DNA from 4 places in the Tissierella carlieri genome. Region 1 is predicted to be linked to each of the others. Evidence: riboswitches for the same ligand, from Rfam matches in the RefSeq annotation. Region 1 holds a riboswitch; each other region holds the start of a gene.
What was found. Region 1 has a riboswitch for cobalamin ahead of KQI38_RS07295 (YitT family protein). Riboswitches for the same ligand answer to the same signal wherever they lie in the genome.
Positions count from the first base shown of each region.

Region 1 (3,191 bases):
AAGGAGATTTCAAGAAGATTAGTACCAATGTTGAAAAAACAAGGAATTGAAACATATGTTGATATTAGGGCTAAAGAAATCACCAAAGAGGGAGATAAACTTAGAGTTTTAGCCAAATATAAAGAAAAAGACGAAGAAATAGAAGTAATAGGAGATAAAGTACTTATTGCATCAGGAAGGGGTCCCGTAATAGAAGGGTTAAACCTTGATGAATTAGGGATTAAATATGATGACAAAGGTGTTTTTGTAAATAATGAGTTTGAGACAAATATTCCTGGCATATATGCCATAGGAGATGTAAATAGAGGAGTTCAATTAGCTCATGTGGCATCTGCACAAGGTGAATATGTAATGGAGAAAATAATGGGTCATACACCAGATGTCAACTTAGATATCTATCCAAATTGCGTATTTACAATGAATGAGGTAGCTCATGTAGGCTACACTGAGGAAGAGCTTAAAGAAAAAGGAATACCTTATAAGGCTAGTAAGTTTATGTTTGCAGCCAATGGAAAGGCCTTATCCTTAGGAGAAGGAGAGGGAATAATAAAAATACTTGCTGGAGAAGAAGATAAGAAGGTTCTGGGAGTTCATATACTTGGACCTCATGCAAATGATTTAATTGCAGAAGGAACACTGGCTATAGCTAATGGATTGGATATATATAGTATAATGAGAACAATTCATGCCCATCCAACTCTTTCAGAAGCATTTTTTGAGGCTACATTGGGATTAGAAGATAAAGCGATTCATATAGCACCACCAAGAAAAAGAAGATAGGATATCCTATCTTCTTTTTCTTGGTGAGATTAGTTGGTGCTACATATAGTTGACTGTAATAATAATATACTATATACTTGAATTGATAACTAAATAATTAGGTGAAGGTGCAGAGAAAAATATTCTTTGCTTAAAAGGGAAATAGGTTAAATGCCTATACGGTCCCGCCGCTGTAATGGGGAAGGATTTAAAACTAATGTCACTGAATAAATCGGGAAGACTTTAAGTCCTTATGAACCAAAGTCAGAAGACCTGCCTTTACTTATGCACTAAAAAACTCTACGGTCGATAGGGGGTGTTAAAAGCAGATTTAAATATGTAGACAAATTATATAATCTGTCTATTTCTTTGTGCCTCCCAGAACACTTAAGTTTTGGGAGGTTTTTTGTAAATAAAAATTATAAAGGAGGAATATATTTGAAAGGAAAAATAAAAGAATATGTATTTATAACTCTTGGTATGATAATGGTAGCAGCAGGTTTATATTTCTTTCTTATGCCCCAGAAATTAGCTGTAGGTGGAGCTAATGGACTTGCGATTGTTATTAATCATTGGATTCCAATTTTATCAATAGGAGCTATTATGATAATCATTAACATAGTTTTATTTATAATTGGTTTTCTTATTGTGGGAACCAGCTTTGGATTTAAGACTATTTATGCAAGTCTGGGGACTTCTATAACCATTTCTTTATTTGAGAGAGTTATACCTATACAACAGCCTTTAGTAGAAGACATTATAATACAGCTAATTTTTGGAGTTTTTATATCGGCAATAGGTATGGGGATTGTATTTAATCAAAATGCATCAACAGGTGGAACTGATATAATAGCAAAGATAATAAATAAGTTCTTTGGGATAGAGCTTGGCAAAGGAGTGCTTATATCAGACTTCATTATAATAATAATGGCTGGATTTGCATTCGGGCCTGAGTTGGGAATGTATTCTCTATTGGGAATTATATTAAATGGTGTAGTAATAGATTGGACTATCGAGGGTATAAGTTTGTGCAAAGAAGTCAATATAGTGAGTGAATATAGTAATGATATTAAAGAATATATAGTAAATGATTTGGAAAGAGGGGCGACTATATATAATGCTAAAGGAGCTTATACAGGAGAGAAAAAGAATGTAGTAGTAACAGTTATAGATAGAAGAGATTTTATTAAATTGAAAAGTTATATTAAAGGCATAGATAAAGATGCATTTATTACAGTAAGTAATGTTTATGAAGTATTAGGTGATGGATTTAAAAACATAGAAGAATAAGATTAATAGAAAGGTTGATTTCACTAAAGAAATGAACCTTTTCTATAACGAATAAGAAAATTCTACTTTTTTTGTCTTTTTCATTTTAGAACTTGACCTATTTGAGTTTTAAGCAGATTGTCGAACATTTTGATTTCGTACAAGTCGCTTATGCAGTGACCAAAAAGTTTTCCTTAAAATTCTCCTTTAGAAGCCTTTTTTTATTAAGAAGTTTTTTGTATTTTACGAGAACTTTGGTATAATGAATTTGATAGAAAAATAATAGGGGTGTATAAATGAATAAGCAAGGTAAAGATTTTATTTTAGGTTTAATGTTAATAATATTTTTAATTTTAGGTTTTATGGTTAATGGTAGCAGTGAGGGTATTCTATTTGATGTGGATATAATGAAGTACATACATAATAATACCAATCCAAGAATATTATCATTTATGAAATTTATATCCTTTATAGGATCTGTAAATTTTTTATTGCCAGTTACTGCTATGGGGATATCATATACGTTAATCAAAAAGAAATATTACATATCTAAATTATTGTTGTTATCAACTCTGGGATCATATTTATTAAATTATTTATTAAAGCAATTCTTCCAAAGAACGAGGCCATTAGAGTTTTTTTTGGTGAATCAAGGGGGATTAAGTTTTCCTAGCGGACATTCTATGGTAACAATGACCCTTTATTCTACAATAGCATTTTTATTGGCGAAAAAAGTAGATAATGATAGGAAGAAAAAGCTAATCCATATTATATCTTTTGTCATGATATGTCTAATGGGAATTAGTAGGATTTATTTAGGAGTCCATTGGCCAACAGATGTAATAGGTGGATATTTGATAGGGTATATATTTTATTGTATAAGTATTAAGTTAATTAAAGAATAAAAATAAATATGCCACTTAAAAGATTTATATATAGATTATTGACAAAGGATATATCTCTATATATAATAAATATAAATAAAATTACTCTTAATGTAAAAGTTAAGAGGTTTTTTATACGAAAAATTAAATGCAAATGATTTGCGTTGGCATTTAAGTGGTAAATAAAATAAGATTAGAAGCGAGGAGGAGTATATGGTGAAGGGAAAAAGGATTTGGAAGACATTTATAATTTCTCTTGTAATATTATTGATGTCAGGT
Region 1 is NZ_JAHLOH010000025.1:98,365-101,555, forward strand. Features, by position in the region: gene lpdA (dihydrolipoyl dehydrogenase) at 1-780, shown strand, start outside; cobalamin riboswitch at 869-1,054, shown strand; gene KQI38_RS07295 (YitT family protein) at 1,198-2,049, shown strand; gene KQI38_RS07300 (phosphatase PAP2 family protein) at 2,325-2,933, shown strand; gene KQI38_RS07305 (metal ABC transporter solute-binding protein, Zn/Mn family) at 3,129-3,191, shown strand, end outside.

Region 2 (3,191 bases), on a different contig from region 1:
TGACGGGGAAATCACTTGTAAAATAAATGCACAATTCACAGTTCACAATTCACAATTATGAAAGCGGTGAATGAAGGTCATAAAGACCCCAAAACATTCCTTAGCAATTGTGCATTGTGCATTGATAATTGTGAATTAACTAAAGGAGGAGTTAAATTTGAGTATAATAGTAGATGTTTATGCAAGAGAAGTATTAGATTCAAGAGGCAATCCTACAGTTGAAGTAGAAGTATGGACAGAAGATGGTGCTTTTGGAAGAGCTCTAGTTCCATCAGGAGCATCTACAGGTGCATTTGAAGCTGTAGAGTTAAGAGACGGAGATAAAGGAAGATTTCTAGGCAAGGGTGTTATGAATGCCGTAGATAATGTTAACAATATAATAGCAGAAGAAGTAATAGGAATGGATGTGTTTGAGCAAACTGCAATAGATAAATTGATGATTCAATTAGATGGTACACCCAATAAAGGAAAACTAGGTGCCAATGCAATCCTTGGAGTATCCCTAGCAGTAGCCAGAGCAGCGGCAGATGAATTAGGAATGCCTTTATATCAATATGTAGGTGGAGTTAATGCTAAAACATTACCGGTTCCTATGATGAATATACTAAATGGTGGAGAGCATGCTGATAATAATGTGGATATTCAAGAATTCATGGTAATGCCTGTAGGGGCAAAAAGCTTTAGAGAAGCTCTTAGAATGGGTGCAGAAATATTCCACAATCTAAAGTCTGTTCTTAAATCTAAAGGTCTAAATACAGCAGTAGGTGATGAAGGCGGATTTGCTCCAAATTTATCTAGTAATGAAGAAGCATTAAAAACTATAGTAGAAGCTATAGAAAAGGCAGGGTATAAACCAGGGGAAGAAATAATGCTGGCACTAGATGTAGCGGCTACAGAAATGTATGATGAAGAAAAGAAGGTTTATAATTTAGCTGGAGAGGGCAGAATTCTTACTGTAGATGAGATGATAAATTATTATGAGGAATTAGTAAACAAATATCCGATTATTTCCATAGAAGATGGTTTAGCTGAAGATGATTGGGATGGATGGAAACAGCTGACAGAAAGATTAGGGAAGAAGATTCAATTAGTGGGAGACGATTTGTTTGTTACAAATACTGAGAGATTGAACAAAGGTATAGACTTAGGAATTTCCAATTCAGTATTGGTTAAATTAAATCAAATAGGTACATTAACTGAAACATTAGATACAATTGAAATGGCAAAGATAAATGGATATACTGCAGTTATATCTCATAGATCAGGTGAGACTGAAGATACTACTATAGCAGATTTAGCAGTAGCAATGAACGCAGGACAAATTAAAACAGGAGCTCCTTCAAGAACGGATAGAGTGGCAAAATACAATCAATTACTTAGAATAGAAGATATGCTAGGTGAAGAAGCAATTTATAGAGGAAGAAAAACATTTTATAATATAAAGAAATAATATTTAGATATAAAAAGATTCTATTGCATGCAATAGAATCTTTCTATATCAAGAGAAGATTTAGGAATAAATAAGAGGACTTAAATTTGACAATTTATATTGCCTATGATATATTCTACTTAAAATTTAATATTTTATTCATTGGTATAATCTTATATATAGGATTATTTAAAAGGGAAGTTCGGTTTAAATCCGACACGGTCCCGCCACTGTGATAGATAGAACCTTGCAGATGCCACTGTACTTAAAGTATGGGAAGGTGTAGGGTTTGTTATTCTTAAGTCAGGAGACCTGCCAATGAAAAAAACGCTGTTTATTACTCACGCGGATGAGAAGGTGTTATTTATAAGGTAGATTAAATATTTATTCTACTCTATTGATAATATCCTTTCTATTGCAGAAAGGTTTTTTTGTTTTGTAATATTTATTTTGCAAAACCATAGTAATAACTCAGCAAATTTTTGCTGAGTTATTTTTTTGAAAATAAATTGGAGGGATAAAGATGAATATACATGAATATCAGGCAAAAGAATTATTGAAGAATTATGGGATTCCAGTCCCTAATGGCAGAGTTATATATGATGCGAAAGAAGCGGAAAAAACTTCTTGGACAATAAGTACTGATGTGGCAGTTGTAAAAGCTCAGATTCATGCTGGTGGAAGAGGAAAAGCAGGAGGAGTTAAGATAGCTAAATCGATAGATGAAGTTAAGAAATATTCTAAAGAGCTATTGGGGAAAAAGTTAGTAACACATCAGACAGGAAAAAAGGGAAAAGAAGTTAAAGCTGTATTAATAGAAGAAGGGTGTAATATTGATAAAGAATACTATTTAGGATTTGTATTAGATAGGGATACATCAAGCATAACTCTTATTGCTTCTGAAGAAGGTGGAACTGAAATTGAAGAGGTAGCATTAAGAAATCCTGATAGGATTTACAAAGAGAAGATTGACTGTTTGACGGGACTAACAGAATTTCAAGCCAGAAGAATATGTTTTGACATTAATTTACCTATTGAGATAATAAACGAAGCAGTAAGATTAATGATGAACTTATATCGTATTTTTGTGGAAAAGGACTGCGTTCTGGTAGAAATAAACCCATTAGTATTAACAGAAGAAAAAAAACTAATAGCTTTGGATGCAAAAATGAATTTTGATGAAAATGGCCTGTTTAGAAATGAAGATATACTTAGCTATAGGGATTTAAGTGAAGAAGATGAGAAAGAAGTAGAGGCTTCAAAGCATGGACTGTCTTATATATCATTAGATGGAAATATTGGATGCGTGGTAAATGGAGCGGGCTTAGCTATGGCTACTATGGATTTAATAAAACTTCACGGGGGAGAACCGGCTAATTTTCTTGACGTTGGAGGAGGAGCATCAGAAGAAAACGTAACAAATGCGTTTAAAATACTATTATTAGACGATAAGGTCAAAGGAATTTTTGTCAATATATTTGGTGGAATAATGAAATGTGATGTTATAGCTAAAGGAATTGTCAATGCGGCAAAAGAGCTGAAATTAAATATTCCTTTAGTAATCAGATTGGAAGGAACTAATGCTGACTTAGGTATGGAAATAATAAAAAACTCTAATCTGAATATATTTGCAGTAGAAAATATGGGCGAAGGTGCTAAGAAAATACTAGAACTAATTTAACAGAAAGGTGGACTAAATAATGAGTATATGGGTTGATAAATCTACTAAAGTAATAGTGCAAGGAATAACGGGAAATACAGC
Region 2 is NZ_JAHLOH010000033.1:94,180-97,370, reverse strand. Features, by position in the region: gene gpmI (2,3-bisphosphoglycerate-independent phosphoglycerate mutase) at 1-26, shown strand, start outside; gene eno (phosphopyruvate hydratase) at 158-1,450, shown strand; cobalamin riboswitch at 1,576-1,763, shown strand; gene sucC (ADP-forming succinate--CoA ligase subunit beta) at 1,953-3,110, shown strand; gene sucD (succinate--CoA ligase subunit alpha) at 3,130-3,191, shown strand, end outside.
Region 2: another riboswitch for cobalamin. It lies ahead of sucC (ADP-forming succinate--CoA ligase subunit beta); the one in region 1 lies ahead of KQI38_RS07295 (YitT family protein).

Region 3 (3,191 bases), on a different contig from region 1:
CGGCTAAGGGATTTTTCATTACTCCTTGCAAAATAGCACCTGACAGAGCAAGATTTGCACCAACTAAAGCTGCTAGTATCATCCTTGGTAATCTGATATTCCAAATTACCATTCTTTCTGAACTTCCATCGTCCGTCATAATAACCTCAAATATACGCCTTGCCCCTACCTCAAGAGTCCCTTTAGTATTTCCCAATATAAAAGCTACAAAAAAAAGTATTACTAGAATAGCAATAATAGCTACTTTATAACCTGTATTGTCTTTAAGGGAAATATCATTTTTCATCCTGTTTATTCACCTCTCCATATACTTCTGGATATATACTTCTAGCCATATATTCTATAGCTTGATGATAATAAGGTCCTGCATTATATAAAAAATATTCTTGTGGAAGATGAATAACACGACCCTCTTGAATAGCTTTTACTCCATTCCATACTGGATTTGTTGCAAATTCTTCTTCTATAGCTTTTACAGCCTCCTCATTGCTGGAAATCATACTTGTAACCAAAATATAATCTGGATTCTTGTCTACTATATACTCTATATCTAATGGAGTAGTTTCTGATCCTATAGTATCAGGTGGTAAATCAGAAGCAATATTTTTAAGTCTCAGTATTTTAGATATATCCCCAGCTATACTGTTATCAAGCTTAACAGCAAGGGTTTTAGATGTTATGTATAATATGACTACAGATTTATTCTCCTCCGGTAATTTAGATATGATTTCCTCTTTATGCTTTTCCAGCTCTTTTATCTTTGTTTCAGCTAACTCTTCCCTTTCAAGTATTTTTCCAAAAGCTTTATAAGTTGATACCACATCATCATATCCTCTTATATGAGTAGTAATTACATTGAAACCCATTTCTCTCAATTTCTTTGCTTGTGTTGACTGAGTTCCAACTTGGGCTATAATCAAATCTGGTTTATGAGGTATTACAGATTCCATATCTATAGAATATACTGGTCCTATTGTTGGAAGGCTTCGTATTTCTTCTTCGTATTCAGGTATAAGTTTTACATTATCTGATACATCAGATGTACATACAGATTTTCCACCTAAATCATACCAGATATTTAAAGGGGTACCAGATAAAACAGCTACCTTTTCTGGTTTATTTTCTAAAATAGTTTCTTTTTTAAGAAAGTCTTTTACTTTTAAAGGATACATATCTCCTTCTACAGTTATTGATAACTCACTATTCTCTACCTTCTCTACATTTTTCGTATTGCTTAATCCTCCCACACTGGTAGTTTTAGTGCAGCCTGAAACACTGGATATCATTATAGCTAAAATCATTATCCACAATACTCTTTTATAATCCTTCACACTTTTCATCCTTTCCTTTTTTATAAATAAAAAACTTCAACCCTCATAGCTCCCTACGATTGTTGAAGTTTCTAAGCCTGTTAAATAAAAATCCTGTATGTGATAAATCTTGAAGTAAGTTCTATCAAAAAACCTCCTGAAAATAATCAGAAGGATAGCGAAATAAAACAATTTAACATAATATACTAGCTTTCTCCATCCACCGTAGAGTTACTTTTGCTAATAAATAGGAAGGTATTCTGACTTAAGCCTCATCATCTTTTCTGTCTTCCCAGTTTCCCAGTGACATTTAGAAAAGACTCTTCTTTTACAGCGGCGGGACCGTGCAAGATTTTCACTTTGCTTCCCTATTACTTATAGAATTCTAATTCTATAAACCTATTTATTCCATATTCAATTTTCATCACCAATTATACTATATAAATAATTATTAAACAAGTATAAGCAAATGTATTTGTTATTATTTTGCTAATAAATATCCCCTATTACTTTTTTCTTCATTGACATTATATAATCTTTATAGTAATATGACAGGAACAAATTATTAGATAAAACAGTTAGGAGAGTAAATATGAAAATCGCAATTGGAATATGTGAAAAAATAAATGGTAAGTGTTCTACTATGGGATGTTTTCGAACATACAATAACAAGGAAAAACATTTTTCTCAATACAAGAATATAGAAACTGAACTTATATCTCTATTCTCATGCAATATATGTTCTATGGATTCTAAAGAAAATATAATTACTATTGCAGAGAGACTGAAAGATTCTGGAGTAGATAGAGTACATCTAGGGGCTTGTGCTGTTAAATGCAAGGCTGATAGAAAAGATGAAATTAAAGAAATCTTTGAATCTATGGATATAGAGGTAGTAGAAGGTACTCATTAAGGTAAAATAAAATGTACATAATTTGATTAAGATAATATTTATGGGATTGCCAAATAAGGATATAGAGTTGTTTAATAAATTGACTTTTAAGGCTTGAGAAAATATATAAGACACAAGTGGAGCATAATTGCTCTCTTGTGTCTTATATTCATTATACTAAAACTACTTCCCTTAATATTTCTATTTATCCTATTAATTTCACTATTTCATTATATTTATATATCCAATTTCCCCAATACATGAACTTTTATTTCTTTCTGATCCAAATGCTGTAAGTATATTTGCCCTGTACAATCAAAGATTTCCAATACTCCATATTTTTTTAATTCTTCAGCAGTGATTTCTTTAAATATATCATGTCCTACTAAGAAAACTACTAATTCAGCACCTGATATTGCTTTAGTAAAATCATTTTCTTGATTTTCTAATTTATCTCTTGAAATAGGATCATAAGCTGAATAATTGATATTTAATGATTCCAATTCTTTTATAATATCTAATATAGGACTAAATCTTGTTTCCTTCACATTACCTGCATAGGTTGTCCCTAATAATAAAACTTTACTTAGATTATTCTTGTCCATTATCTTTTTTATGTCGTTGGCTACTTTAATTGGCATATAATCATTTCTTGCTCTAGACTCTTTGATAATTTTAGCTTCATTGGGAGCCAATTGTGCTAAAAACCATGGAACAACTGGAATACAATATCCTCCAACACCAGGTCCTGGTCTATGAATATTAACCCTTGGATGCATATTTGCTAACTCAATGACTTTCCATGGATCAGCTTTGGCTTCTTCACAAATTGTTAGGACCTCATTGGCAAATGCTATATTAATATCTCGAAAAGTATTTTCCACTACCTTGACCATTTCTGCTGTCAAAGCATCAGTTTCTTTTATTTCACTTTTGACAAAAGACTCATATACTTTCTTCGCAAGTTCTGCAGCCTTCAGAGTAACTCC
Region 3 is NZ_JAHLOH010000047.1:11,956-15,146, reverse strand. Features, by position in the region: gene KQI38_RS16575 (FecCD family ABC transporter permease) at 1-286, opposite strand, end outside; gene KQI38_RS16570 (ABC transporter substrate-binding protein) at 276-1,331, opposite strand; cobalamin riboswitch at 1,544-1,728, opposite strand; gene KQI38_RS16565 (CGGC domain-containing protein) at 1,903-2,223, shown strand; gene KQI38_RS16560 (nucleotide sugar dehydrogenase) at 2,439-3,191, opposite strand, start outside.
Region 3: another riboswitch for cobalamin. It lies ahead of KQI38_RS16570 (ABC transporter substrate-binding protein); the one in region 1 lies ahead of KQI38_RS07295 (YitT family protein).

Region 4 (3,191 bases), on a different contig from region 1:
TGTTGACTTGCTTTCTATATTCCTTTAAATAAGCCTTATTATACTTTATAGGAGTATCATTATATATTATTGAACCTTTACTTGGCTTTAAAATTCCCATTATATTTAGGAACAAGGTTGACTTTCCAGAACCATTAGCTCCAATAACACCTATTACTTTTCCCTTTGATGTATCTATATTTATATCATTTAATGCCTTCGTTCCATCTTCATATTTATAGTATAAATTGTTTATTTTTAACATTTAATCACCTAATTTAAATTCTCCGCTATATAACTTACATTCCAAGGATATATTCATCTCATTATGTCTTATAAATACTCTGGTAAAAAGGTTTCTAATAAGTAATGCTATAGATCTTAATGAATTTCTCTTGTTTTCGTAACCAAATTTCATAGCTTGGGCTAAATGAATATTGTTCGCTTCTTCAATGAAAATAAATATACTCCTATAAATAAGTACCATTAATTCTATAAACAGCTTAGGTACCTTTAATTTCTTTAAAACCCTAATGATATCAATCATCGGAGTGGTTAATATCAGAAAATATACTGATGTTAAAGATGATAATACTGTTGTAAACAGTTTTATTCCTTTAGACATAGACTCCATAGTTATACCAATACAGATATTCATAATCTTGAAATAGTAAAGATAAAAATCACCATTTACTGAAATCATTATAGTAATTATACTAATGAATAGAAATGATACAGGTAATAAAAGCATCTTAAAATAGGTTCTAAAGGGAACTTTAGCTATTCCAATAACTAATATGATCATAAGAATAGTAATCAATAAATCAAGATAATAACTATTGATTAATCTTGACAATACTATGCCTCCACAGGAAAGAAGAATCTTTACCTGTGGAGGATAATTTCTTAATTTGTTAGTATATGCATATTTATCTATCAGCAACAATTTTGCGTCTTTCCTTTAATACACCAAGGATATACCCTATAAGACCTGCTCCTATAGCTACTTGAAGAGAAAATAATAAACTCTCTATTTCACCACTTGGTGGTTCCCAGAATGATTCAAACCATGGTTCATAATCTGGATTTATTTCCTGGATAACTCCTTCAGCCTCTCCATCTGCTCCGCCAAATTCAGAATCTCTTTTAATAATTAATGGAGTAATTACGATTACAATTATCAAAAATAAAAGAATAATATTTTGCTTAAATAGACTCTTCAAGTTTAATCACTCCTTCTTTTCTATATTCTTGAATAAGATTAAATACCATTACAGTTATAATTCCCTCAACAATTGCTAGCGGTATTTGTGTAACTGCAAATACAGATAGAAACTTTGTAAGAGATGCGGCAACTCCTCCTGTGGCATCTGGGAATGCTAAAGAAAGCTGAATTGATGTAATTACATAAGTAGCTAAATCTCCTAATGCTGCCGCTAAGAAGACTGTCAGGCTTTTATTTTTCCCTTCTTTACCCATTTTATATATACCATAGGAAACAAGTGGACCTACTACAGCCATGGAAAAGGAATTAGCTCCTAATGTAGTAATCCCACCATGGGCTAATAATAAGGCTTGGAATAACAATACTATAGTCCCTATAACAGTCATAGTTGTTGGTCCAAATAGTATTGCACCTAATCCTACTCCCGTTGGATGAGAGCAAGATCCAGTAACAGATGGAATCTTAAGGGCAGATAAAACAAATGCAAATCCTCCTACTAATCCTAGAATCATTTTATGATCCTGTCCTTCTTTCAAACCTTTTCCTACCTTTCTAAATCCTATGACTAAAAATGGTAAAGTTAATATTGACCAAATAATTGCCCATTTAATAGGTAGGAAACCTTCCATAATATGCATTGCTTGTGCAAGCTGTGGAGTTATAATTAAAGTCAATAATATACCCCACATTAATAATTTCTTTTTCATAAAATCACCTCACATTTATTTTTAAAGGAATACTCCTTTATATCTAAACTAGGTGACCTAAAAGGAAAATAAAAATCCCTAACCTGAAGCAGATTAGGGATGGAACTTATACTAATATTAACTATATAATAGTACAATTATAAGTTTTTCCTTCCCTCCGAAGGTCACTTCAATACTATTAGGCAGGTCTCCTGACTTGTGACTCATTTTACTCTCAGCACCTTCCCAGATTTCTCCAGTGGTATAAGCTGATTCTATCATCACTTACAGTAGCGGGGGCTGTATGGGATTTTCACCCATTTCCCTATTATTCTTATAGAACCTAATGTACTATATTCAATTTTCATTCTAATGCTATCATAAAATAATATTTAATACAAGATATTTTTGCAACTAAAAGATATAATATTATACCAAAGGTTGTTATGTCCATCTTTTACTTAGCTAACTAATTGGATCACAATATGGATTATTAATAATAATACTTCACTACGATACATAATTTCTATAGTGTTTTTTATATCTATTTTTCTAATTTCCTCAACCTTATCACCTATTGTAGGTTTCTCTACAAGCTTTCCATGATAATAATTATTTCCACCTAATTGAATATCTAGAAGCCCTGCAACAGCACCCTCTGGATATGCACAATTTGGACTCTTATGATTTTTTTTATCCCTGATCATTATCTTAAAACCATTTTTTATATGAAATCTCCCTAATGAACCTAAGCACATAAGAATTCCTGTAATTCTTGATGGAATATAATTAAATATATCGTCTACCTTTGCAGGAAAATATCCTAGATCAATATATTTATCATTCATATAACCTAACATAGAATCCATAGTATTGATAAATTTATATGCTAGTCCTCCAGATGCTCCAAATAGGATTATATAAAATAGTGGAGCAATGACCCCATCAGATGTATTCTCTGCCACAGTTTCTACTGTTGCCCTTATAATTTCCTGTTCTGAAAGATTTTTAGTTTCCCTTCCAACAATATAAGAAAGTCTTATCCTAGCTTCTTCTATACCTATGTCTAGAGCTTTTGATACCTTCATGGCTTCATAATGCAGACATCTTGCAGCTATACATGTATAGATTAAGTAAGTATTCACTATAATATAAAGAACTTTATATTCTTTTATAAGCTTTAATAACAAATATGGCGTAATAAAGCCAAGTGAAATATTAATTATAACAATAATAAATCCAGCAAACTTAAGTCCTTTTTTTGATCTAGCAATTTTTCTTGCTAATTTTTCTTCAAAAGC
Region 4 is NZ_JAHLOH010000033.1:37,785-40,975, forward strand. Features, by position in the region: gene KQI38_RS10360 (energy-coupling factor ABC transporter ATP-binding protein) at 1-244, opposite strand, end outside; gene cbiQ (cobalt ECF transporter T component CbiQ) at 245-925, opposite strand; gene KQI38_RS10370 (energy-coupling factor ABC transporter substrate-binding protein) at 909-1,202, opposite strand; gene KQI38_RS10375 (energy-coupling factor ABC transporter permease) at 1,186-1,911, opposite strand; cobalamin riboswitch at 2,076-2,252, opposite strand; gene cbiB (adenosylcobinamide-phosphate synthase CbiB) at 2,352-3,191, opposite strand, start outside.
Region 4: another riboswitch for cobalamin. It lies ahead of KQI38_RS10375 (energy-coupling factor ABC transporter permease); the one in region 1 lies ahead of KQI38_RS07295 (YitT family protein).